2 regions of the Pseudarthrobacter sp. C1 genome follow, and region 1 is predicted to be linked to the other one. Evidence: riboswitches for the same ligand, from Rfam matches in the RefSeq annotation. Region 1 holds a riboswitch; the other holds the start of a gene.
What was found. Region 1 has a riboswitch for glycine ahead of gcvP (aminomethyl-transferring glycine dehydrogenase). Riboswitches for the same ligand answer to the same signal wherever they lie in the genome.

Region 1 (12,068 bases):
AGCGCACGCGTACGTCTACCGGCACATGCCGGAGGTGGGCGGCGTGGTGCACACCCACTCCACCTACGCCACCGCCTGGGCTGCGAGGGGGGAGGCCATCCCGTGCGTGCTGACCATGATGGGCGATGAGTTCGGCGGCTCCATCCCGGTGGGCCCGTTCGCGCTGATCGGCGACGACTCGATCGGCCACGGGATCGTGGAGACGCTGAAGAACTCCAATTCACCGGCTGTCCTGATGCAGAACCACGGTCCCTTCACCATCGGCAAGGACGCCCGCTCCGCCGTGAAGGCCGCCGTGATGTGCGAGGAGGTGGCCCGCACCGTCCACATTTCCAGGCAGCTGGGCGAGCCCCTGCCCATCGACCAGGGCTCCATCGACTCCCTCTATGCCCGCTACCAGAACGTCTACGGCCAATAAAAAGCACAGGCCAGTAATCCAGCGCCGCCACATCACTTCCCAGGAGAATCCATGAGCACCGCAGCAAACACTTCCCTCGACGGCTACGAGGTCTGGTTCCTCACCGGCAGCCAGCACCTGTACGGGGAGGAAGTCCTCAAGCAGGTGGCCGCCCAGTCCCAGGAGATCGCCAACCAGCTCAACGCCAATTCCGCCGTCCCGGTCAGGATTGTCTGGAAGCCTGTCCTCACGGATTCGGATGCCATCCGGCGGACCGCGCTGGAGGCGAACTCGGATGATTCCGTGATCGGTGTGACCGCCTGGATGCACACGTTCAGCCCGGCCAAGATGTGGATCCAGGGCCTGGACCTGCTGCGCAAGCCCCTGCTGCACCTCCACACCCAGGCCAACCGGGACCTGCCGTGGGCGGACATCGACTTCGACTTCATGAACCTGAACCAGGCCGCGCATGGAGACCGCGAGTTCGGGTACATCCAGTCCCGCCTGGGCATCGCCCGGAAGACCGTCGTCGGGCACGTCTCCAACCCTGACGTGGCACGCCAGGTGGGTTCGTGGCAGCGCGCCGCCGCCGGCTGGGCCGCCGTCCGCACCCTGAAGCTGACCCGCTTCGGCGACAACATGCGCAACGTCGCCGTCACCGAAGGCGACAAAACCGAGGCCGAGCTGCGCTTCGGCGTCGCCGTGAACACCTGGTCCGTGAACGAGCTCGCCGACGCCGTGCACGGCGCGGCGGAGGCCGACGTCGACGCCTTGGTGGCGGAATATGAGGACCTTTACGACGTGGTGCCGGAGCTCCGCGCAGGCGCGGCCAGGCATGAATCGCTTCGGTACGGGGCCCGGATCGAACTCGGCCTGCGCAGCTTCCTGGAGGCCAACGGCTCCGCCGCGTTCACCACGTCCTTCGAGGACCTGGGCGCCCTGCGCCAACTTCCCGGCCTCGCGGTGCAGAGGCTCATGGCCGCCGGGTACGGCTTCGGCGCCGAAGGCGACTGGAAGACCGCCATCCTGGTCCGCGCCGCGAAGGTGATGGGCGCAGGCCTGCCCGGCGGTGCCTCGCTCATGGAGGACTACACCTACCACCTGGAACCCGGGTCCGAGAAGATCCTGGGCGCGCACATGCTGGAGGTCTGCCCCTCCCTCACGGCATCGAAGCCGCGCCTGGAAATCCACCCGCTGGGCATCGGCGGCAAGGAAGACCCGGTCCGCCTGGTGTTCGACGCCGATGCCTCCCCGGGCGTCGTCGTCGCACTGTCCGACATGCGGGACCGTTTCCGCCTGGTGGCCAACGCCGTCGACGTCGTTCCCCTGGAGCAGCCGCTGCCCAACCTGCCCGTGGCCCGCGCCCTGTGGGAGCCCAAGCCGGACTTCGCAACCTCCGCCGCGGCATGGCTCACCGCCGGCGCCGCCCACCATACCGTTCTCTCCACCCAGGTGGGCATGGCAGTGTTCGAGGACTTCGCCGAGATCGCCAAAACCGAACTGCTGACCATTGACGACGACACAACCATCCGGCAGTTCAAGAAGGACCTGAACTGGAACGCCGCCTACTACAAGCTGGCCGGCGGGATCTGACCCAGTGGCACGGCTGAGCTCCCGGCTCCTGCCACGGACAAGAACGCCGTGACGCGCGGCAAGCCTCGCCGGCTGCCGAGGCTTGAGGACGTGGCGGAGTTGGCCGGGGTCTCGCACCAGACCGTGTCACGGGTGGTCAACAACCACCCCAACGTGAGCGCGGGGACGCGGGAAAGAGTGGAAGCGGTGATAGCCCGGCTTGGCTACCGCCGCAACACCGCAGCCCGGAGCCTGGTCACCCGGCGCTCGCAGACCATCGGGGTCCTGGGCAGCGAGCTCTCCCAGTACGGTCCTGCCAATACATTGCTGGGCGTGGAACGCGCTGCAAGGGACGCGGGATATTTCGTCAGCGTCGCCGCGTTGCGGGAGTTCAGCCGCGACGCGATCCTGGACGCCGTCAGGCACTTCCTGGACCAGTCGGTGGACGGCATCGTGGTAATCGTTCCGCACCTTGAGACGCTGGCGGCGCTGGCGGAACTTCCCATCGGAGTGCCGGTGGTGGCCGTGGGACCCGATGGGAACGACACGGTTGGCGGCGTCAGGGTGGACCAGCGCCGCGGGGCTGAACTGGCCGTGCGGCACCTTATCGGGCAGGGGCACGTCCGGATCGGGCACGTCGCGGGGCCGCAGGACTGGATCGATGCCGTGGCGCGCGCCGACGGCTGGCGGTCCACCCTTGCCTCTGCCGGACTCGATACGGACCTGATCATCGAAGGTGACTGGAGCGCCGGCAGCGGCTACGAAATCGGCCGGCGGATCGCGGCGACCCGCCGGGCAACTGCCCTCTTCGTGGGCAACGACCAGATGGCCTTGGGAGTCCTTCGCGCACTGACCGAGGCTGGCATCAAAGTGCCGCAGGACGTGTCCGTGGTGGGCTTCGACGACCAGCCCGAGGCCGGCTACTTCAGTCCGCCGCTGACGGTGGTTCGGCAGGACTTCGAGGAACTGGGCCGGCGGTGCATGCAGATGATGTTCACGGCGTTCGACGGGACGGAAGGACCCCGGACACTCGTGGTGGAGCCGGAACTCGTCCTGCGCAGCAGCACGGCGCCGCCCGCCTGAAAAGTCCGCCCGGAGACCGGGCCGGCAGCTGATTTAATCCGGGGGAGACCGCCGCGAAACGTGGCCACAACAATCGCTGCGTAGGTTTCATTGCATGACGGACACCCTGCTCATCCGGCTCCGCGACTGGCTGCTGGATACGTTCACCTACGAATCCGAGTCCAATGCCGCCGGCGCCATGGCCGACGCCAGCCGGTGGGGCTGGCTTCCGGCCTTGAGTGGAGTGTCCCTGGGCGCCGACCAGGCCCGGTCCGAGCATGCAGGAACAGCGGGTGGAAGCGGCGGAATGTCTGCTTAGCCACACTATTGCGCCAGTAGGGCGATAATGCCCTAAACTGCTGCACTGAGGTGCCTGAATGGCGCTGCGCAGCAACGAAAGTGAACAGGCTATGGCTACCGATTACGATGCTCCACGCAAGCAGGAAGAAGAGTCGCCCGCCGACTCTCTTGAAGCCCTCCAGGCGTCGCGGAGCGGCAACGCGCAGACAGCGGTCATAGATGTCGACGAGAACGACACTGCCGAGGGCATTGACCTGCCGGGTGCGGATCTTTCCAACGAGGAACTGACGGTCATTGTTGTTCCCGAGCAGTCCGATGAGTTCACCTGCTCGTCGTGCTTCCTGGTCCGCCACCGCTCGCAGGTTGCCCGGGAAAAGGACGGCCTGAAGTACTGCCGCGACTGCGAAGGCTGACCCTTCTTCCGGATTGCCCGGCGCCGGCCACCCCCCTCGGGTGACCGGCGCTTCTTGTCTCCTGCCGCCGTCGTTATCCCGGTAACGGCAAGGTGCCGGAACAATGCCGAAACAACACGGAACGGGTTCCAAACGGGCCGGCGGGAGCCCTGTTTCGGCTCTCGCTATACAGGGGCGTGATGAAGGGCGCCGCGGGTTAACGGTTGCGTGGCGAAGCGGCAACAAACCTCGTTTCGCGCCGTAAACGCTCCTACTCTTGAGCTATCCATTCGCTCCACACATGGGTGGCTCCAAAATGAAAAAGTTCTACACCTGGCTGGCTGCCATCCTCCTGGCGGCCGGGCTGGGAATCGTGGTTCCGGGTCCCGCCTCCGCTTCCACCTCCTACTGCGGGCTCGTATGGGGGTCTTTGGCCAAGGCCGACCAAAGCATGAGCACCGCCACCGTCACCAATGTCCGGACCGGGCAGCACTACTGCTTCGACAGGATGGTGGTGGACCTCAACGGCGCCGTTGCGGGTTATACCGTGCGGTACGTTCCACAGATAGTCCAGGACGGGTCCGGCTTTGCCATCCCCGTCCGGGGGAACGCGCGCCTGCAGGTGACAGTGAACTCGCCCGCCTACGACGAGGACTACAACTCCACCTACAACCCGCCGAACCAGGCTGAGCTCTCAAACGTTGCCCGCTACCAGACTTTCCGCCAGGTGGTCCTTGCCGGCAGCTACGAGGGCTACACCAGCATCGGGCTGGGCGTACGGGCCCGCCTGCCGTTCCGGGTCTTCACCCTGGACGGGCCGGGCTCCGGGTCGCGCCTGGTGGTTGACGTGGCGCACTACTGGTGACAGTCAGCCAACCAGCACCGAAGGTGCCGTTCCCCCGGTTTCCAGATGAACGGCACCTTCCTTCGCCGGCGGTGACGGCCTCCGGAAGCCTCCGCGCCTTTACTCCGGGACCACCAGTGCGGGGGTATCCCGCTTAAGGGTCTCGCCGCGGAAGAAGCCGGGGCGGACCCTGGCCATGATGAGCATGACGACGGCACCGGACGCCAGGATGCCGACGCCCAGGACAAAGACCAGGCCCACCCCGAACACCTCCGAGCCGCTGCCGAACTCCGGCGCCCAGCTGTCCACGGCGGTCTGCAGGAACACTACGAACAGTCCCACGCCGCCCAGCACCGGGCACACCAGGCGGAGGACGAAGTGGCGCATGCTGTTGAACAGGCTGTGGCGGAAGTACCAGGCGCAGGCCAGGGCAGTGAGGCCGTAGTAGAAGCAGATCATCAACCCGAGCGCCAGGATGGTGTCATTGAGGACATTCTCGCTGACCACGTGCATCACGGCGTAGAAGCCCGCGGACATGATGCCGGCGGCAACCGTGGCGAAGCCCGGCGTCGCAAACTTCCTGCTGACCCGGCTGAACGGCTCCGGAAGCGCGCCGTAGTACCCCATGGCCAGCAGGCTGCGGGACGGCGACATGAACGTGGACTGCAGGGACGCGGCAGAGCTGGACAGCACTGCCATGGACATAAGGATGGCGAACGGACCCATGATGGGAGAGGCCAGTGCCGTGAAGATGTTTTCGTGGATCTCGGTGTTGTTCAGGCCGTTGCCGGTATCACCTACGCCGGCGAACATCATGGTGGCGATGCTCACCGTCAGGTAGATCGCCAGGACGATCACGGCGGTCAGGGTTCCGGCCAGTCCTGCCGTCCTCTTGCCGTTGGAGGTTTCCTCATTGACGGTCAGGCAGACGTCCCAGCCCCAGTAGACAAAGATGGACAGTGAGATGCCTGCGGCGATCTGCCCGAAGGTCTCGATCCTGGTGACGTCGAACCACTCCCAGCTGAACGGGATGGCAGTGTCAGAGGCGGACCAGTTGGCGAAGGCCATGCCTACAAAGAGGCCCAGGACAAGCAGCTGGAATCCCACCAGGCTGTACTGGACCAGCTTGGTGGTGTGCAAGCCGCGGTAGCTGACCCAGACGGCCAGGGCCACGAACACAAAGCAGGTCAGCACGTTCAGGGCCTTGTTTGCCGCCAGGTCGGCGAGCTCCGGCGAGCCCGTCAGCTGGGAAAGGAAAAGGTAAAAGAAGTCGACGGCGACTCCCGCGAGGTTGGAGAGCACAATGATGTTGGCCGCCAGCAGGCCCCACCCGCCCATCCAGCCAACCCACGGGCCGAAGGCCTTGGTGACCCAAGTGAAGGTGGTGCCGCTGTCCGGGGAATCGGCGTTGAGTTCCCGGTAGGCAAGGGAGACCAGGATCATGGGGATGAAACCGATCAGGAAGATGACGGGCAGCTGGAGCCCGGCTTCGTTGACCGTGGGGCCAAGGGCGCTGGTCAAGGTGTAGGCGGGGGCGATGGTGGAAATGCCCAGGACGACGACGGCGAGAAGTCCCAGCTGCCCGCCCTTCAGTCCTTTGGGGCTGGTGCCGGCGGCTGCCGGTGAGGGCCTCCCGGAGCCGTAGGCGGATGTGCTGGTGCGGATGGTCTCGGTCATGGCACCACTTTCTGGAGAAGTTGAGACGACGGTCACTATATGAATGGCGTTCATTTAGTATGGAGGGGAGCGCCTCAGGAAGCAAGGAAAATAATGAACGGCGTTCTTTTGTTTCGGTTGTGAGCGATTTAGTAAGCTCACTGAGAAATTCCCCGCGAGCCCTCGGCCGTGCCCGCTGGTGCTGGTAGCGTCGGGCTTACTGGACCAATTGAGGAGGATGCATGAAAGCTTCACCGACACTGACCAACAACCTGCAGGCCGTGCTCGCCGACCTGATTGAACTGCACATCCAGGGCAAGCAGGCACACTGGAATATTGTGGGAACCAACTTCCGCGACCTCCACCTGCAGCTGGATGAGATCGTTGACGCCGCCCGCCAGTTCGCCGACGACACCGCCGAGCGGATGCGGGCCCTCCACGCCCTGCCTGACGGCCGCAGCTCCACCGTGGCCGGGTCCACCAGCCTGGCCCAGTTCCCTGACGGCCTGATCAGCACCAAGGATGCGATCGAGCGGATCGTGGCTGCCCTTGAGGCTGCCGTTGGCACCATGCGCAAGGTTCACGATGAGGTGGATGAAGAGGATCCCACCACCGCGGACCTGCTGCACGAGTTCATCGCCAAGCTGGAGCAGTTCGCCTGGATGGTCAATGCTGAAACCATGAAGCCCACCGCGAGCGTAACGGCGCCGGACTCTAAGTAGCAGCACCCGCGGCGAAGCGGCCTGCCCGGCGCCCGCGGCCGGAGCCACACGCTCCGGCTGCGGGCGCTTTGCTGTCACCGGCGGGGGCACGCCTGCGGCCTTCAGCTGGCTGCCTTGGGCACCTTCCGGAGTACGACGGCGGCGAGGACTGCCGCCGTCGCCATCAGTACCAGCCCAATCGCTGCGGTGACGTGCACCCCTGACTCGAAGGCCGAGCCGGCGGCCTGCCGGAGGGTGCTGGCCATGGGGCCCGGCAGGCCGGCTGCCAGTTCCATGGCTCCAGCGAGGGTCTCTCGGGCGTGCGCGGTGCTTTGGGCGGGGGCGGTTTCTGCGAGGCCGGCCGGAAGCCGCAGGTTGTGCTGGTAGGAAGCTGTGAGGATGGAACCCAGCACGGCGGTTCCCAAAACGGCGCCAATTTCGTACCCCGTCTCGGAAATCGCTGCCGCCGCCCCGGACTTTTCCGGCGGCACGCTTCCCAGGATGAGATCGTTGGAGATGGTCTCTGCCGTCCCCACGCCCAGTGCAAGGACCAGCAGCGCGCCGAGTAGCAGCGCGGGCCCGCCCCCGGTGCTTCCGAAAGCCACCATGCTGTAGCCGGCGGCGCTCATGGCGAGTCCTGCCGCCACCACGAAGCCCGGCCGTACTTTCCTCACCGCCGGCACCACGGCAAGGCCCGACACCATGGTGGCCGCCAGTGCCGGGACCATGGCCATTCCGGCAGCCGAGGGGGACATGCCTTCAATGAGCTGGAGGTGCTGGGCGAGGAAGAGGATAAAGCCGTTGAATGAAAACAGGGCCAGGATATTGGCAGTGATGGCCATGCTGAACACCCTGTTCCGGAACAGGGACAGGTCCAGCAGTGGACTGTGCAGCCGCTGCTGCCTGCGTACGAAGGCCGCGCCCATTGCCAGGCCGAGCGCCATGGTTCCGAGGGCTGTGGCACCCGGGCCTTCGGTGGCCAGGTCCTTGATCCCGTAAACCATGGGAACCATGGTGAACAGGGAGAGCAGGATGCTGGGCACGTCCACCTTCCCCGGTGACGGGTCCCTGGACTCCGGGATGAAGGCCGGGCCCAGGGTCAGGAGCGGCAGCATGATGGGCACTGCCACCAGGAGTACGGCTCCCCACCAGAACTGTTCCACCAGCCACCCGCCAAGGATGGGCCCCAGTGCGGCGCCGCCCGAGAATCCGGCGGCCCAGATGGCGATGGCCAACCTCCGCCGGTTGGGGTCCGGGAAGATGTTGCGGATCAGGGACAGCGTGGCGGGCATCAGCATGGCGCCGAAGAAGCCAAGGAATGCCCTGCCTGCGATGAGCCATCCGGCGCTGGGGGCAAAAGCGGTTGCTGCCGAGACTGCGGCAAAGCCGATGCTGCCGATGACCAGCAGGCGGCGCCGGCCGATCCTGTCGCCCAGGCTTCCCATGGCAACCAGCAGCCCGGCCAGCACCAGCGGGTAGGCGTCCACAATCCACAGCAGTTCTACCCCCGAGGTGCGGAGGGCGGCGGCAATGGCAGGCAGGGCGAAGGTCAGGGCCGTGTTGTCCACGGCTACCAGCAGGACCGGGAACATCAGCAGGCCCAGCGCCAGCCAGTCGCGCCAGCTGCCCCCGGGCAGGCCTGGCGCGGGCAATGCGGTTGGAGCCGGGCGGATGGTGCTCTGTTGAGAGGCGGCGGGCATGATCATGCTTTAACTATACCGTCTGGACGGTACAGTTAAAAAACAGGTTCGTGACCATGCATGATGGGAACCATGGCCAGAAAACCCGTTGCGCGAGATGCCGTCCTGGATGCCTTCGAAGAACTCCTGATCGACGTGGGGGAGCGGGCTGCCACCCTGGACGCGGTGGCCAAGCGCGCGGGCGTCTCCAAGGGGGGCCTCCTGTACCACTTCCCCAACAAGGAAGCGCTGATCGCCGCCACCCTTGAACGGCTGGACCGCCTGGCAGGGGAGGACCTCGCCGCCATGGCCTCCGCACCGGAGGGGGCGGCGGCATACTTCATCAAGTCGTCGCTGTGGTCCGATACTCCGATGGACCGCTCCTTTGTGGCCGTGACGCGGCTGGCGGAGGTGGCCCACGAGGAAGCCCGCCGCCGCTTCGCCGCCATCCAGCAGCAATGGCTGGAGCTTATCGGGCAGGACGTGGGCACGCCCATGGCAAAGGCAGTGCTGTACATGGGGGACGGGCTGTACTTCAACGCCATGTGGGAAAGCGGGCCGTCCGGGAAGGCGGGGAGCAGGCAGGCGGACGTGGCGGAACTCCTGTCAGCCGTGGAACGGCTACGGGGCTAGCTGACATTTGCCCCCGGGCCCGCGGCATAGGAGAATTGTGCTGTGTGCGGGCCGTTACCCGTGCGCCAGAGACAACCCAAATGAATAGCCTTTGATCTGCGGCGGGAGAGTTCTGCCAGAAGGTACAAGCAGGCGCCGTAGGAGCAATACCTCCCCAGGAATCTCACAGGCCCATGTACCGCCGCGGCGAGGCACCTCTGGAAAGCAGCACGCCGTCCGCTTTGAGGTCCGTTCCCCGGATCCCTTGACTGACGTGCTCACCGACGGTGCAAGCGGTGCCCGCGTGTTCAGGCAACGCGGAAACTCTCAGGTACAGATACAGAGCGGGGAGGACCCGAATCGATGCGGCGTATCCTGCGCCGCCTTAGTTATGGAGTTCCTCGTGACTGTATCTCCGGCCTCCGCCGTTCCGGCCACTGCCACCCCGGCAACTGCCGAACCCGCTTCTGCCGCCACCTTTGTTGACCGGCACATCGGCGCAAGGCGCAAGGCCGACGTCGAAACCATGCTCAAGGCCGTGGGCTACGACACCGTGGACGCGCTGGTTGATACCGCCGTCCCCAAGGACATCCGGCAGGACTCTGCGCTGGAACTGGCAGGTGCGCTGAGCGAGGTGGAGGCCCTCACTGAGCTCCGCCGGCTGGCCGGCAAGAACAAGACCGCGGTGCAGATGATCGGCCAGGGCTACTACGACACCGTCACGCCGCCGGTGATCCGCCGCAACATCCTCGAGGGCCCGGCGTGGTACACCGCCTACACCCCGTACCAGCCGGAGATTTCCCAGGGCCGGCTCGAGGCGCTGCTGAACTTCCAGACCATGGTGCAGGACCTGGTGGGCCTGCCCATCGCCAATGCCTCCCTGCTGGACGAAGCAACGGCCGTGGCCGAGGCCGTGCTGATGATGCGGCGGGCCAATAAGAACGCAGATGCCCGGGACGGCAAGACTGTGCTGGATGCCGACTGCCTGCCGCAGACCATTGCCATCGTGAGGGGACGGGCAGAGGCACTGGGCTTCGAGGTGGAAGTGGCCGACCTTTCCAACGGACTTCCCGACGGCGCCATCAATGGTGTGGTGCTCCAGCAGCCGGGCGCTTCCGGCCGCGTCTTTGACCACGCCGCAGTGATTGCCGACGCCAAGAGCCGCGGGGCGCTGGTGACCGTGGCCGCCGACCTCCTGGCCCTCACCCTCATCACGCCTCCCGGCGAGCAGGGCGCGGACATCGCCGTGGGCTCCGCCCAGCGCTTCGGCGTCCCGCTGTTCTACGGCGGCCCGCACGCGGCCTACATGGCTGTGCAGAAGGGCCTCGAACGCTCCATGCCGGGCCGCCTCGTCGGTGTCTCGAAGGACAATGCCGGCGTTCCCGCCTACCGCTTGGCACTCCAGACCCGCGAGCAGCACATCCGCCGCGAGAAGGCCACGTCCAACATCTGCACCGCCCAGGCGTTGCTGGCCATCGTGGCTTCGATGTACGCCGTGTACCACGGCCCGGAGGGCCTGAAGGCGATCGCCCAGTCAGCACACTCCCACGCGAAGATGCTGGCCGCGTCCCTCAAGGCCGCCGGTTTGGACGTGCTGCACACCAGTTTCTTCGACACCGTCACCGTCTCCGTGCCGGGCAAGGCTGCCGGGATCGTCGCTGCCGCCGAAGCCACGGGCATCAACCTGCGCCTCATCGACGCGGACACGGTGGGCTTCTCCGCCGATGAAACGACAACATCAGAAATTGCCGCCGGGGTGCTGGAGGCCTTCGGCGTCCCGGCCGCCGCGGACGGCGAGGGAGAATTCGCGCTGGATGCCGCCGTCGTGCGTTCCTCCGCGTACCTGCAGCACCCGGTGTTCAACACGCACCGTTCCGAAACCCAGCTGCTGCGCTACATCAGGAAGCTTTCGGACCGTGACCTTGCGCTGGACCGCACCATGATCCCGCTGGGCTCCTGCACCATGAAGCTGAACGCCACGGCCGAGATGGAAGCCATCTCCTGGCCGGAGTTCGCCTCCATCCACCCGTTCGCCCCGGACTCCCAGACGGAGGGCTGGCGCGAACTGATTGCCGACCTCGAGGCGCAGCTGACCGAGATCACCGGGTACGACCAGGTGTCCATCCAGCCCAACGCCGGCTCGCAGGGCGAGCTCGCCGGACTGCTGGCGATCCGCGGCTACCACCACTCCCGCGGGGACCAGCAGCGCAAGGTCTGCCTGATCCCGGCCTCGGCGCACGGCACGAACGCCGCGTCCGCAGTCCTGGCCGGCATGAAGGTGGTGGTGGTGGCCACGGCACCGGACGGAACCATTGACCACACTGACCTGTACGCCAAGATCGAAGCCAACAAGGATGCCCTGTCCTGCATCATGATCACGTACCCGTCCACTCACGGGGTGTACGACGCCGACGTCCGTGAAGTCTGCGACGCCGTCCACGCAGCCGGCGGCCAGGTATACATCGACGGCGCCAACCTCAACGCGCTTGTCGGGCTGGCGCAGCCGGGCAAGTTCGGCGGCGACGTTTCGCACCTGAACCTGCACAAGACCTTCTGCATCCCGCACGGCGGCGGCGGACCCGGCGTCGGGCCCGTTGCTGCCAAGGCACACCTGGCACCGTTCATGCCCGGCAACGCCGCCACCTGGACCGAAGGCAACGACGTGCCGATCTCGGCGTCAAAGTACGGCTCCGCGGGCGTGCTCCCCATTTCCTGGGCGTACGTGAAGCTGATGGGCGGCCACGGACTCACCGAGGCCACCAAGTCCGCGCTGCTGGCAGCGAACTACGTCGCAGCCCGCCTGAACGATTTCTTCCCGGTCCTCTACACCGGCGAAGGCGGGCTTGTGGCACA
Region 2 (12,068 bases), on a different contig from region 1:
GCAGTCCACATCGATCTGGGCATAGGAGCGGACGCGCGTGGTGCCGCGTGCAATCATCCGTTCCAGCGTCCCCGCCACCACATCGGGGTAGGGGATGGGGGTGTCGCGCCAGTTCTTCCGGTCATTGCACATCATGTTCCACACCCCCGGCGAACCGGTGTGCTCCCGGAAGGGCAGCCCGATCCGGGTCGAGTCAAGGTGGACGTGCACATCCGTGAATGCAGGGAGGGCGATCCGGCCGCGCCCTTCCAGCTTCCGGCCGGAAGCGTCACCAGTTACGGCGCCGGTCCCCACCGCACGGATGGCCGCGATCCGTCCCGCGCTAATTTCCAGGTCTACGGCGTCCCCGCCCCACGGGCGGACATTGGTGATGAACATGGTTGGATCCCTTTGCAGTGCTGTCCCGGTTAAGGGTCTGTGGTGTTAACGGCGGGGGGAAGGCACCGGGCCCGGAGGCCCGCCGCCTTCCCCGCAGTATGGACTAGAAATGGAAGGCGACCTGCGCGATCACTGCGGCGGCAACGAAGCTCGCGGTGAAGGTCATCAGGGCGACGATGATGATCTTCCAGCTCAGTGAGCGGAGTGCCTTCACATCACGGCCCAGTGACATGCCGATCAGGGCGATCATTGGCAGGCCTGCGAAGAGGACGTTGATGTTCTGCGTGGTGGAGGCGATGAAGGGGCCGATGGGCAGGAACGTCGCGGACGCAATCGTTGCAAGGGCAAGGACCCAGATGCTGGACGGAACCGCCGGAACTAGCCTGGCGAGGACCAGGGCGATGGCAGTAAGGACCAGCAGGATGGTCACGCCGACCACATCCAGCGGTCGCATTGAACCTGTGCCCAGCGTGTTCAGCAGGATGCCTGCCACTCCCGTCGCGGCGAAGGCGGTGAGCCACGTCCTGGGGGAACGGAGAACAGTGGGGTCCGCTTCGATGCCGTTGACGTCCACGGTGTCAGTGACGGCCGGCTCGTCCGCTTCCACAGCGGCCGCGCCGGAGCGCGCGTGGGCGGATCCGCCTGTTTTGCTCCCGGCTGCGGAGCCAAGGAGAGCGCCGCCGCGGACACGGCGGCCCAGATCGTCCCGCCCGAAAATGCGGGACCACATCGTGTAAAGCTTCTGGCACATAGGCAGCGCGATGAAAACGCCGGCGTAGAAGCCGACGATGTTGGTCACCAGATTGGACAGGGCAGCAAGGGCCATGATCTCGCCCGCCATCTCCGGATACAGGATGGACAGGGCACCCACGCCGCCGAGCATCATGGAGGCGGACCCGAGTCCAAGACCCAGCGCGAGGGCCCGCGGGTCAAAGAAGTCCAGTCCACCCAGAAGGCCCGCCAACAGCGAGATGAACACGGCACCGAATACACTGCCCAAAACCCACACCGCGAATACGCCGCGGTACTCGGGGGAACGGACGCCAAAGCGCTGGATCGCGAAAGCAAGGTAGGACTCGCGGTCAATCGACCACGTGGCACCGATGGCTGTGCGGCCCAGGCCAAGCGCAACCGCGACCGGCAGTGCCAGGATCACTGTGCCCACCACATGGCCCACCTCCTGCAGCAGGATCGCGGGACCGATGTTCGTGAACTTCGTCAAGGACGGCCCGATCTGCGTGCCGAGGCCCGCGAGGAAGAACACGATGGAGACATCCATGAGGTGGGTGGACACCGCACGGGCACGCCCGCCGATTGGTTTCCATCTCTGGACTCCCAGGAAGCCGCCGATGAGCACGGTCCACAGGATTGGCATCAGGACAATCGCGGCGGGGCCGAGGTGGAATTTATGGGTTCCGATCATGATGGCGGCGGCACAAACGGCGGTGGAGAGCGCGATCATTGCGAACCACAGGGCGGGGCGGGCACGGAAAGTATGCGACGGTACCGCGTCCACTAGGACGGATGCGGTGCCGCCTGTGGTCTTCGCTTCATTGCGCATGACGCAGGCCTTTCGAGGGGGAACGGGGAGGAGCGAGCGATATACAGCCCAGGTTTCGGGAATGTCGCTCTGGTATACCAAAAGACTGTATACTCGTACCCAGTGAGAGGCAAGTCACATTTTTGTAGGCGCCCGGAACCCACGCCCGGCGCCCAGGTGCAAGGAGGCACGATGTACACGAAAATCTCCGCCCGGTACGTTCTGGGTTTTGATGGAAAACAGCACACCCTCATTGAGCACGGCGAAGTCGTGTTCGAAGGTACTGTCATCGTCTTTGTCGGCCGCGGCTATGACGGTCCCGTGGATGAGGAGCGCGACTACGGCAAGAGCCTGGTCATCCCCGGACTGATTGACCTGGATGCGCTCGCCGACATCGACCACCTCATCCTCGACTCGTGGCCTTCGCCTGAAGTTGCCGCCGGCCACTTGTGGTCCGAGAACTACTTCGCCAACAACCGCCGGGATGTGTTCAGTCCGGCTGAACGCGCCAAGGTGCGGGAGTTCGCGCTGGCGCAGCTGGCACTGCACGGCATTACCACCTATATGCCGATTGCCTCGGAGATCCACAGCTCCTGGGCTGAAGGGCTCGATGAACTGGTGGACATGGCGCGGACCAGCCGTCGGATCGGACTCCGGGGCTACCTCGGGCCGGCCTACCGGTCGGGGGTCCACGTCACCACTGCAGCGGGGGACCGCGAAGTCCACTTCGATGAGGCCCGCGGGGTTGCCGGGCTGCAGGACGCACAGGATTTCCTGGACTTCGCGGCTGACCTCGCGGACCCGCTTATCACGGGCGTCCTGCTCCCGTGCCGGATTGAGACCTTGTCCGAAAACCTCATGCGGGAGACTGCCCGGATTGCCCGTGAGCGGGACGCCCTCGTGCGGCTGCACTGTCTGCAATCTCCCCTGGAAGACGGGCTGTTGCTGCGCTCTGCCGGGCGCAGCGTGCTGGAACTTCTGGAATCCACGGGCCTTTTCGGCACCCGCCTCCTCATTCCCCACGGCGTGGTGATTGACGCCAGGAATCCTGCTGCGGCGGCCGCCGGAGGCCCGTTGGACCTGCTGGCCAGGCACGGCGTCAGCATTGTCCACTGCCCCTTGACGTCCTTCCGCTACCAGAAGCAGCTTGTGTCATTCGACCGTTTCCGCGAGGCCGGCGTCAATCTCTGCCTGGGCACCGATTCCTTCCCTCCGGACCTGATTCGGGGCATCGACGTGGGGATGCACCTGACCCGGCTGGTCGAGGAAAGGCCCGACGCAGGCGCCCTGGCTGACTACTTCGACGCCGCCACCCTCGGCGGGGCCGCGGCCCTTGGGCGGCCGGACCTGGGAAGGCTTGCGCCCGGTATGCAGGCGGACATTACGGTGGTCTCGCTGGCCGGCTTCGCAGATGGTGTCGTCGAGGACCCGCTGCGCACACTCGTGCTGAACGGCACGGCCCGCCAGGTGACCGATACTTTCGTGGCCGGGCGTGCCGTCGTCGTCGACGGCGCCCTGCCCGGCCTGGACCTCGAGTCCCTGCGGGCCGAGGGGCAGCAACTGTTCGACCGGATGCGGGCAGCCTATTCCGAGCGGGACAGCCGGCGCCGGGACCCTGATGAGCTGTTTCCGCCCACGTATCCGCCAGCGGACATCGTCGCTCCGGTAGGCGTTTCCTAACCTGGCTCCGGCAATTCGCGTTCCCGCCCACCCTAGTCCTTGGTATACCAGTGGGGCTATTGTGAACGAAGTCGGGGCCACCAGTACGTAGGGGCGAAGCTCGACCGCCCCCGCCAATCGCTTGACATTGACCCGTCCACGGACCCCGCGCTTCCGCCGCAGGGCTTATCCCTTTGGAGAAACCATGTGCCTGCACGACCACACCCCCGCCGCCCTCCCTTCCCCGGCCGTTCCGCGCCGCGGGATCCTCGCCGGAGCAGCCGCCCTCGCCGGGATCTCGGTGGCCAGCCTTGCCGCCCAGCTGGGAAATGCCCCGGCGGCGAAAGCGGAGGGCAACACGGCAGGCCCCGGCCGCCGTGGGCGTCCCGCTTCGCCGCCGCCGATGATCATCGAAGGCGGCACCATCGTGGATCCCCAGACCGGCGACGCTGTCTATGACGGCGTCCTGGTGCTGGAAGCAGGAAAGGTCAGTGCGGTCGGTACCCGGGAGGAAACGCGACGTGCAGTGGCCGCGCTTGCCGGGCGGGCACACGTGGTGGATGCCTCCGGCCGCTGGGTCATTCCAGGACTCATCGACGTGCATGTCCATGCGAACGCGCTGTCGGATGCGCGCGCCATTCTGCAGGGCGGAGCAACCAGCGTCAGGAGCGGCTCGAGCAGCTTTTACCAGGACGTCGCCTTGGCCGCCCTGCCTGCCTGGGCCGCCGGAGCCTCGCCCCGGATGAGCCCTGCCGGGCTGTTCGTCTCACCCGAGCTGGGGGACTCGCTCCTCGCCGACCCTGATCTTGCACCCCTTGCCTCCCTGGCTGGCGGCGTCAGGGAAACGGGCGATCTCGCCTACCTCACGCGCGTGAACCTGAACCGCGGCGCGCAGGTGATTAAGACAAGGGCCAACCCCCGGGCGGGCCTGCCGGAGCAGGATCCCCGTGAGCTGGTCTACAACTACGATCAGCTCTCCGCCGTGGTCAAGGCAGCAGGCAAAGCGGGTGTGCTGTGCCATGCCTACAGTGCCGAAGGGATAGACGGCGCGGTCCGGGCAGGGGTGCGCAGCATCGAGCACGGAGTCTTCGTCACCGAAGAGACCATCTCCCGGATGTCCAGGCAGGGGACGTACTTCACGCCCACCATGGATGCCATCACCAGCATGGCGGGTTCGTCCAACCCAATCCTTGCCGCCCGGGGCAAGGAGTACACACCCATCATCAAAGCAGCCGTGAAAGCCGCCCATGATGCCGGCGTGACCGTCGTTGCGGGGACGGACTCGTTCGGATCCGACGTGACTCCGATCGGCACGGAAGTCCGCCTGTTGAGTGAGGCCGGGCTTTCCCCCCTGGAAGCCCTGAGGGCCGCCACGGTCAATGCCGCCGCGCTGCTGGGCTGGAGTGAAAACGCCGGCCGGCTGGTGCCCGGTTCCTTCGCGGACGCCGTCATTGTGGACTCTGATCCCCTGTCCAGCGGCTCTGCCTTGGAAGGAATCCGGGCCGTGGTGGCGCAGGGAGTCCTTGTCAGGAACAGCCTCTGAGCCACCGTGCCTCTCAGGGCGGGGTTTCCCCGCCAACCCTGACCGCCCAAGCTAACGCCCCCTTCCATTCCGAAAGCGACCCCCATGACCCTGATCCTTAAAGCCTCCGAGCTCGAAACCCTGGCCGATATGCCCGGAACCATTGCCGCCGTCGAACGCGTCTTTGCCGGCCTGAGCCGAGGTACCGCTGTCCAGCCCGCGCCGGATTCGCTCCTCCTGCCGTCGTCGGATGCCCGGTTCCTGCCGATGGCGGCGCTGTCCGGGCCGGAGGAGCTGGCATCCGTGAAACTACTGGCGGACATCCCGTCCAACGGTGGGGCCGGCCTGCCCTCGCAGCGGTCCACCATCATGCTCGTAAGCCAGCTGACCGGTGAAACACTGGCCATCCTGGACGGTAAAGTCCCCACCCGGGTCCGTACGGCCGCTGCCAGCGCGGTGGCGACCAAGCTGCTTGCCAGGCCCGGGAGTGCCACCTTGGGGTTGGTGGGGGCGGGGGCCCTGGCGGTGGCACATGTGGAAGCCATGCTGGCCGTCCTGCCGATCAAAAATGTCGTGGTGTGGTCCCGTTCCACTGAGACGGTCGCTGCGTTCTGTGACCGGATTTCCTCATACGGGCTGCACATCACGCGGGCCGCCAGTGTGCAGGAAGTTGTTGAGAACTCGGACGTGCTGTGCACCCTCACGCCAGCGGTTGAGCCGCTGGTCAAGGGGGAGTGGTTCCAGCCCGGACTGCACGTCAACGCCGTCGGATCCCGTCCGCGGCCTGACCACCGGGAGATTGACTCAGCGGGTATGGCGCGGGCGCGGGTCTTCGTGGACAGCCTGGCCACGGCCCAAGCGAAGTCAGGGGGACTGATCGTCCCTGTGGCTGAAGGCGTCATGGGCTTTGACGATGTGGAAGCCGAACTTGGTGACGTGGCGGCCGGGATAAAAGCAGGCCGTCTGGGGGATGAGGACATAACCTTGTTCAATTCGGTGGGTATCGGCCTGCAGGACCTTGCCATCGGGAGGCTCCTGTATGACGCTGCACTCAACCAGGGGGTCGGCACCCGCGTGGAGCTGAATAACTGAGGCAGCCCGGAAGCAGGGCACTGGAACCAACAGGAGGCATCTTTGAGTACCCAGGCGGACGCACCCGCGTCTTCGGCTGATGCTACCCGTGCACGGATCCGGGAGTTGATCATCTCGGGTGACTTCGCGCCCGGTTCACGGCTCAGGGAACGCGAGCTGTCACAGGCCCTGGACGTTTCCCGGGTCCCCGTCCGCGAAGCCCTCCAGCAGCTGGAAGCCGAAGGTTTCATTGACACCTCGCCACGGCGCGGGGCCACCGTCAAGCAGATCACCCTGAGGGACGTCAATGAACTCTTTGATGTCCGGCTCAGCCTCGAGGTCCTCGCCGCGCGGCTCGCCGCCCAGGCCGCCGCCCGGGGTGAGTCCACAGCGCGCCTGCAGCACATGATGGACAAGGCCGAAGAAGCAACCCTGCGCCACGACCACACGGAGATCCCGCTCATCAACACGGCCCTGCACGCGGAGATCGTCTCGATGGGAGGCAACTCGCTGCTCGAGTACTCCATGAAGCCTCTGCTGGGCAGGATGCAGTGGCTCTTCACCCTGACCGGGCACCGTGATCCCCAGGTCCAGTGCGCGGAGCACCTGAGCCTGTGCCGGGCCATCTATGACGGCAAGGCCGAACTTGCGGCGGCGCTGGCGTTCGCCCATGTGGAGCTGGGCCGGGAACCATCACTGCAGGGGCTGGCCGGGCAACTGCCTGAAAACTGACCCGGCCGGAAGTTCAAGGTTCGACGGCGGGGCTACCGCGGACTTTTGTCAACGACGCAGAACCTGTTGCCGTCGGGGTCGGCGAGGACCACGAAATCGGGGTTCTCCGGGTACAGGTCCCAGTCGACGCGCTGGGCGCCGAGTGAAACCAGCCGTTGCACCTCGGCGCCCTGATCGTCCGCATACAGGTCCAGGTGAATGCGCGGGTGCTCCTGGACCGGCGTTTCGCTCAGCATGAGGGCGAGCTGCGCTCCCGGGCCCGCTGCTGGCACCAGGATCACCCAGGTTTCGTCCCCGGGCTCCTGCGGGACGTAGCCGAGGGCGGCGTGCCAAAAGGCGGTTGCGCGGGCGACGTCGTTGACGCCGAGGACGGTGCTGCCTATGGTCAACATCCGCCCAGCCTAAACCCGCTGCCCGGAGCCTGTCTTGCCCCGGAGCCGGACCCCTGAGCCGGACGCCGGGGGCGGCCCGGCTAGACTCGCCTGCATGGGGGACAACAACGCACCTGAAGACCGCAAAACTCCGCCGCCTGCCCGGGTTCTTGCCGCCGTCGTTCCCATCGCTGGCCTTGTGACGGTAGTGGCGGGGTGCCTCGTAGCATGGAGCAACGCGGACGCCAGCTTCGGCTGGTTCGCCTACGCGCCGCTGAGCAACCAGCTTTTCAGCGGCAGCGGCATCGCCTTGGTTACCCAAGGTACACAGATCGGCCTGGCCGTCGCCGTCGTCGGACTGCTCGTCCTGGCGTTCTGGGCGGGGTACCGGCTGGGCAGGGAAGCCTCCCGCTAGAACTTCCGGAAGCCTCCTAATTGCACCGTCTCCGTGCACCTGATGCCTTCGAGCACGTCGGGCGCGTCCCGCCGTCGTAAGCCTGACTTGGAAAGACGCGGATTTTGCATCCAGCCCCATAACCCGGTAAGGTGTGAGCCGTGTCACCGACCAGTGGCACGTGCTTATGATCTGCGGCGGGAGAGTCCTGCCGGTACGTTCTGCAGGCGCCGTAGGAGCAAATCCTCCCCAGGAATCTCTCAGGCCCACGTACCGCCGCGGCAAGGCAACTCTGGAAAGCAGTCCGGGCAACCGGGCTCACCGACGGTGCAAGTGGCGCCCCGCTGAACAGCAGGGCAACGCAAAACTCTCAGGTCCAATACAGAGCGGGGAGGAACCCGAATCAAAGTGGCACCGGTTGCCACCTGAATTATGGAGTTCCTCTCATGACGGTTCAATCGTCCCCAACCACCTTCGCAGACCGCCATATCGGCGCGCGCCGCCAGTCCGACATCGACACCATGCTCAAGGCCGTCGGCTACGACACCCTTGATGGCCTCGTGGACAGCGCAGTTCCGGATTCCATCCGCCAGGACAAGCCCCTCACCCTTGAGGGCGCCCTCAGCGAAGTCCAGGTCCTCGCCGAGCTCCGCAAGCTGGCCGGCAAGAACAAGATGGCCGTGCAGATGATCGGCCAAGGCTACTACGACACCGTGACCCCGCCGGTGATCCGCCGCAACATCCTTGAAGCCCCCGCCTGGTACACCGCCTACACCCCGTACCAGCCCGAGATTTCCCAGGGCCGGCTCGAGGCGCTGCTGAACTTCCAGACCATGGTCCAGGACCTCACCGCGCTCCCGGTGGCCAACGCCTCCCTCCTCGACGAAGCCACCGCCGTCGCCGAAGCCGTGCTGCTGATGCGCCGCGCCAACAAGTCCAAGACTGCGAAGGACGGCAAGACCGTCCTCGACGCCGACCTCCTGCCGCAGACCATCGCCATCGTGCTGGGCCGCGCCGAAGCCCTCGGCTTCGAGGTGGAAATCGCAGACCTCACCAACGGACTTCCCGACGGCGAGATCAACGGCGTCGTCCTGCAGCAGCCCGGCGTCTCCGGCCGCGTCTGGGACCAGTCCGCCGTCATCGCCGAAGCCAAGGAGCGCGGCGCGCTTGTCACCGTCGCTGCCGACCTCCTGGCACTCACCCTCATCACCCCGCCGGGCGAGCAGGGCGCGGACATCGCCGTCGGCTCCACCCAGCGCTTTGGCGTGCCGTTGTTCTTTGGCGGACCGCACGCCGCCTACATGGCCGTCCGCGACGGCATGGAACGCACCCTCCCCGGCCGCATCGTGGGCGTTTCCAAGGACAACGCCGGCGTCCCCGCCTACCGCCTGGCACTGCAGACCCGCGAGCAGCACATCCGCCGCGAGAAGGCCACGTCCAACATCTGCACCGCCCAGGCGCTGCTGGCCATCGTCTCCTCCTTCTACGCCGTCTACCACGGCCCCGACGGCCTGAAGGCGATCGCCGAGACTGTCCACAACAACGCCCGCGCCCTGGCCGCCACGCTGAAGACCGCCGGCCGCGAACTGGTGTCCGACACCTTCTTCGACACCCTCACGGTCAGTGTTCCCGGCAAGGCCGCCACGGTGATCACCGCCGCCGAAGCCCGCGGCATCAACCTGCGCCTCATCGACGCGGACACCGTTGGCGTGTCCGTTGATGAAACCACGACGCCGGAGGTCCTCGCCGCGGTTGCCGTCGCCTTTGGCGCCGGTCCCGTTGTGTCCGGTGAGGGCTTCGAGCTGCCCGAATCGGTGCTGCGCACCTCCAGCTACCTGCAGCACCCGGTGTTCAACACGCACCGTTCCGAGACCCAGCTGCTGCGCTACATCCGCCGCCTCTCCGACCGGGACCTGGCACTGGACCGCACCATGATCCCGCTGGGCTCCTGCACCATGAAGCTGAACGCCACCGCCGAGATGGAAGCCATCTCCTGGCCGGAGTTCGCCTCCATCCACCCGTTCGCCCCCGACTCCCAGACCGAGGGCTGGCGCGAACTGATTGCGGGCCTGGAAGCCGACCTCGCCGAAATCACCGGCTACGACCAGGTATCCATCCAGCCCAACGCCGGCTCCCAGGGCGAGCTCGCCGGCCTGCTGGCGATCCGCGGCTACCACCACTCCCGCGGGGACCAGCAGCGCAACGTCTGCCTGATCCCGGCATCGGCGCACGGCACCAACGCCGCCTCCGCCGTGCTCGCGGGCATGAAGGTTGTGGTTGTTGCCACCGCTGCAGACGGCACCATCGACCACGCCGACCTGCAGGCCAAGATCGAGGCCCACAAGGACGTCCTCTCGGCCATCATGATCACGTACCCGTCCACGCACGGCGTGTACGACTCCGATGTCCGCGAGGTGTGCGACGCGATCCACGCCGCCGGCGGCCAGGTGTACGTTGACGGCGCCAACCTGAACGCACTTGTAGGCCTCGCCCAGCCGGGCAAGTTCGGCGGCGACGTCTCCCACCTGAACCTGCACAAGACCTTCTGCATCCCGCACGGCGGCGGCGGACCCGGCGTCGGCCCGGTTGCTGCCAAGGCACACCTGGCACCGTTCATGCCGGGCGACGCGAACAAGGCCGCCCATGAAGCCGGGCATGGCGTCGCGATTTCCGCTTCGCGCTTCGGCTCCGCCGGTGTGCTCCCGATCTCCTGGGCCTACGTGAAGCTGATGGGCGGGCAGGGCCTGACCGAGGCCACCAAGTCCGCGCTCCTGGCTGCGAACTACGTCGCAGCCCGCCTGGACGAGCACTTCCCGGTCCTCTACACCGGTGAAAGCGGCCTCGTTGCGCACGAGTGCATCCTTGACCTGCGCGAGCTGACCGCCCGCACGGGTGTCACGGCCGAGGACGTGGCCAAGCGGCTCATCGACTTCGGCTTCCACGCCCCCACGCTGTCCTTCCCGGTGGCGGGCACCCTGATGGTGGAGCCCACCGAGTCCGAGGACCTCGCGGAGATCGACCGCTTCATCGAAGCCATGATCACCATCCGCAAGGAAATCGACCAAGTGGCCGCCGGCGACTTCACCGTTGAGAAGTCCCCGCTGCGCAACGCACCCCACACGGCCGCCGCCGTCGTCTCCTCTGAATGGGACCGGACGTACCCGCGCGAACAGGCCGCCTTCCCGGTGGCATCGCTCCGGCAGGACAAGTACTTCCCGCCGGTCGGCCGCATCGACGGCGCGGCAGGGGACCGCAACCTGGTCTGCTCCTGCCCGCCTCTTTCCGAGTTTGAGAACTAAGGATTCCGTGATGACTGAGAACTACACCGCGCTCTATGAGCAGCACAAGATTGCCGGCGCATCCTTCACCGACTTCGGCGGCTGGCAGATGCCCCTGAAGTACAACTCCGAGCTGGCCGAACACCACGCTGTCCGCAACGCCGCCGGACTGTTCGACCTCTCCCACATGGGCGAAGTGTGGGTAACCGGCCCGGACGCCGCAGCCTTCCTGGACTACGCCCTGGCCGGCAAGCTGTCCGCGGTTGCCGTGGGCAAGGCCAAGTACTCGCTGATCTGCCAGGAAGACGGCGGCATCATCGACGACCTCATTTCCTACCGGCGGAGTGAAGACAAGTACCTTGTGGTGCCCAACGCCGGCAACGCTCCGGTGGTTGCCGCAGCGCTGGCCGAGCGGGCTGCCGGCTTCGACGTCACCGTAAACGACGTTTCCGCCGAGACCTCCCTCATCGCGGTGCAGGGACCGAACGCCGAGGCCATCCTGCTGACGCTCGTTCCTGCGGATCAACACTCCCTGGTGACGGAGCTGAAGTATTACGCGGCCGTCGAGGTGGAAATTAACGGGCAGGACCTGCTGCTGGCCCGCACCGGGTACACCGGCGAGGACGGCTTCGAGATCTACATCCCCAATGAGGACGCCGCCGGTCTGTGGGACGCGCTGCTGGAAGTTGGTGCCGGCCACGGGCTCATCCCCGCAGGCCTGGCCTGCCGCGACTCGCTCCGCCTCGAAGCGGGCATGCCGCTCTACGGCAACGAGCTCTCCCGCGAAGGCAACCCCTACGCAGCCGGCCTGGGCCCCGTGGTTTCGCTGGCCAAGGAATCCGACTTCGTGGGCAAGGCCGTGCTCGCCGAACTCAAAGCACTCGGCGCAGGCTCCACGTCCGGCCGCAAGCTCGTGGGACTCAAGGGCCTGGGCCGCCGCGCCGGACGCAGCCACTACCCGGTCCTCAAGGACGGCAACGTCGTGGGCGAGGTGACCTCCGGCCAGCCTTCACCCACCCTCGGGTACCCGATCGCGATGGCCTACGTCGACGTCGAACACTCGGAACCCGGCACCGCCCTGGACATCGACCTCCGCGGCAAGCCGGAGCCCTTCGAAGTAGTA

Region 2: linked by a shared signal. The riboswitch ahead of gcvP (aminomethyl-transferring glycine dehydrogenase) and the one ahead of gcvP (aminomethyl-transferring glycine dehydrogenase) in region 1 are both predicted to bind glycine.

Annotation. Positions count from the first base shown of each region.
Region 1 is NZ_JAYESK010000001.1:580,506-592,573, reverse strand. Features, by position in the region: gene U7114_RS02595 (L-ribulose-5-phosphate 4-epimerase) at 1-418, shown strand, start outside; gene araA (L-arabinose isomerase) at 470-1,990, shown strand; gene U7114_RS02585 (LacI family DNA-binding transcriptional regulator) at 2,039-3,052, shown strand; gene U7114_RS02580 (hypothetical protein) at 3,147-3,350, shown strand; gene U7114_RS02575 (DUF4193 domain-containing protein) at 3,442-3,744, shown strand; gene U7114_RS02570 (hypothetical protein) at 4,040-4,588, shown strand; gene U7114_RS02565 (APC family permease) at 4,688-6,244, opposite strand; gene U7114_RS02560 (Dps family protein) at 6,466-6,945, shown strand; gene U7114_RS02555 (MFS transporter) at 7,047-8,624, opposite strand; gene U7114_RS02550 (TetR/AcrR family transcriptional regulator) at 8,697-9,236, shown strand; glycine riboswitch at 9,329-9,427, shown strand; gene gcvP (aminomethyl-transferring glycine dehydrogenase) at 9,607-12,068, shown strand, end outside.
Region 2 is NZ_JAYESK010000016.1:3,643-15,710, reverse strand. Features, by position in the region: gene U7114_RS18630 (amidohydrolase family protein) at 1-378, opposite strand, end outside; gene U7114_RS18625 (DUF3100 domain-containing protein) at 482-1,939, opposite strand; gene U7114_RS18620 (chlorohydrolase family protein) at 2,111-3,598, shown strand; gene U7114_RS18615 (amidohydrolase family protein) at 3,783-5,120, shown strand; gene U7114_RS18610 (ornithine cyclodeaminase family protein) at 5,205-6,191, shown strand; gene U7114_RS18605 (GntR family transcriptional regulator) at 6,234-6,902, shown strand; gene U7114_RS18600 (VOC family protein) at 6,935-7,294, opposite strand; gene U7114_RS18595 (hypothetical protein) at 7,389-7,688, shown strand; glycine riboswitch at 7,856-7,953, shown strand; gene gcvP (aminomethyl-transferring glycine dehydrogenase) at 8,114-10,966, shown strand; gene gcvT (glycine cleavage system aminomethyltransferase GcvT) at 10,977-12,068, shown strand, end outside.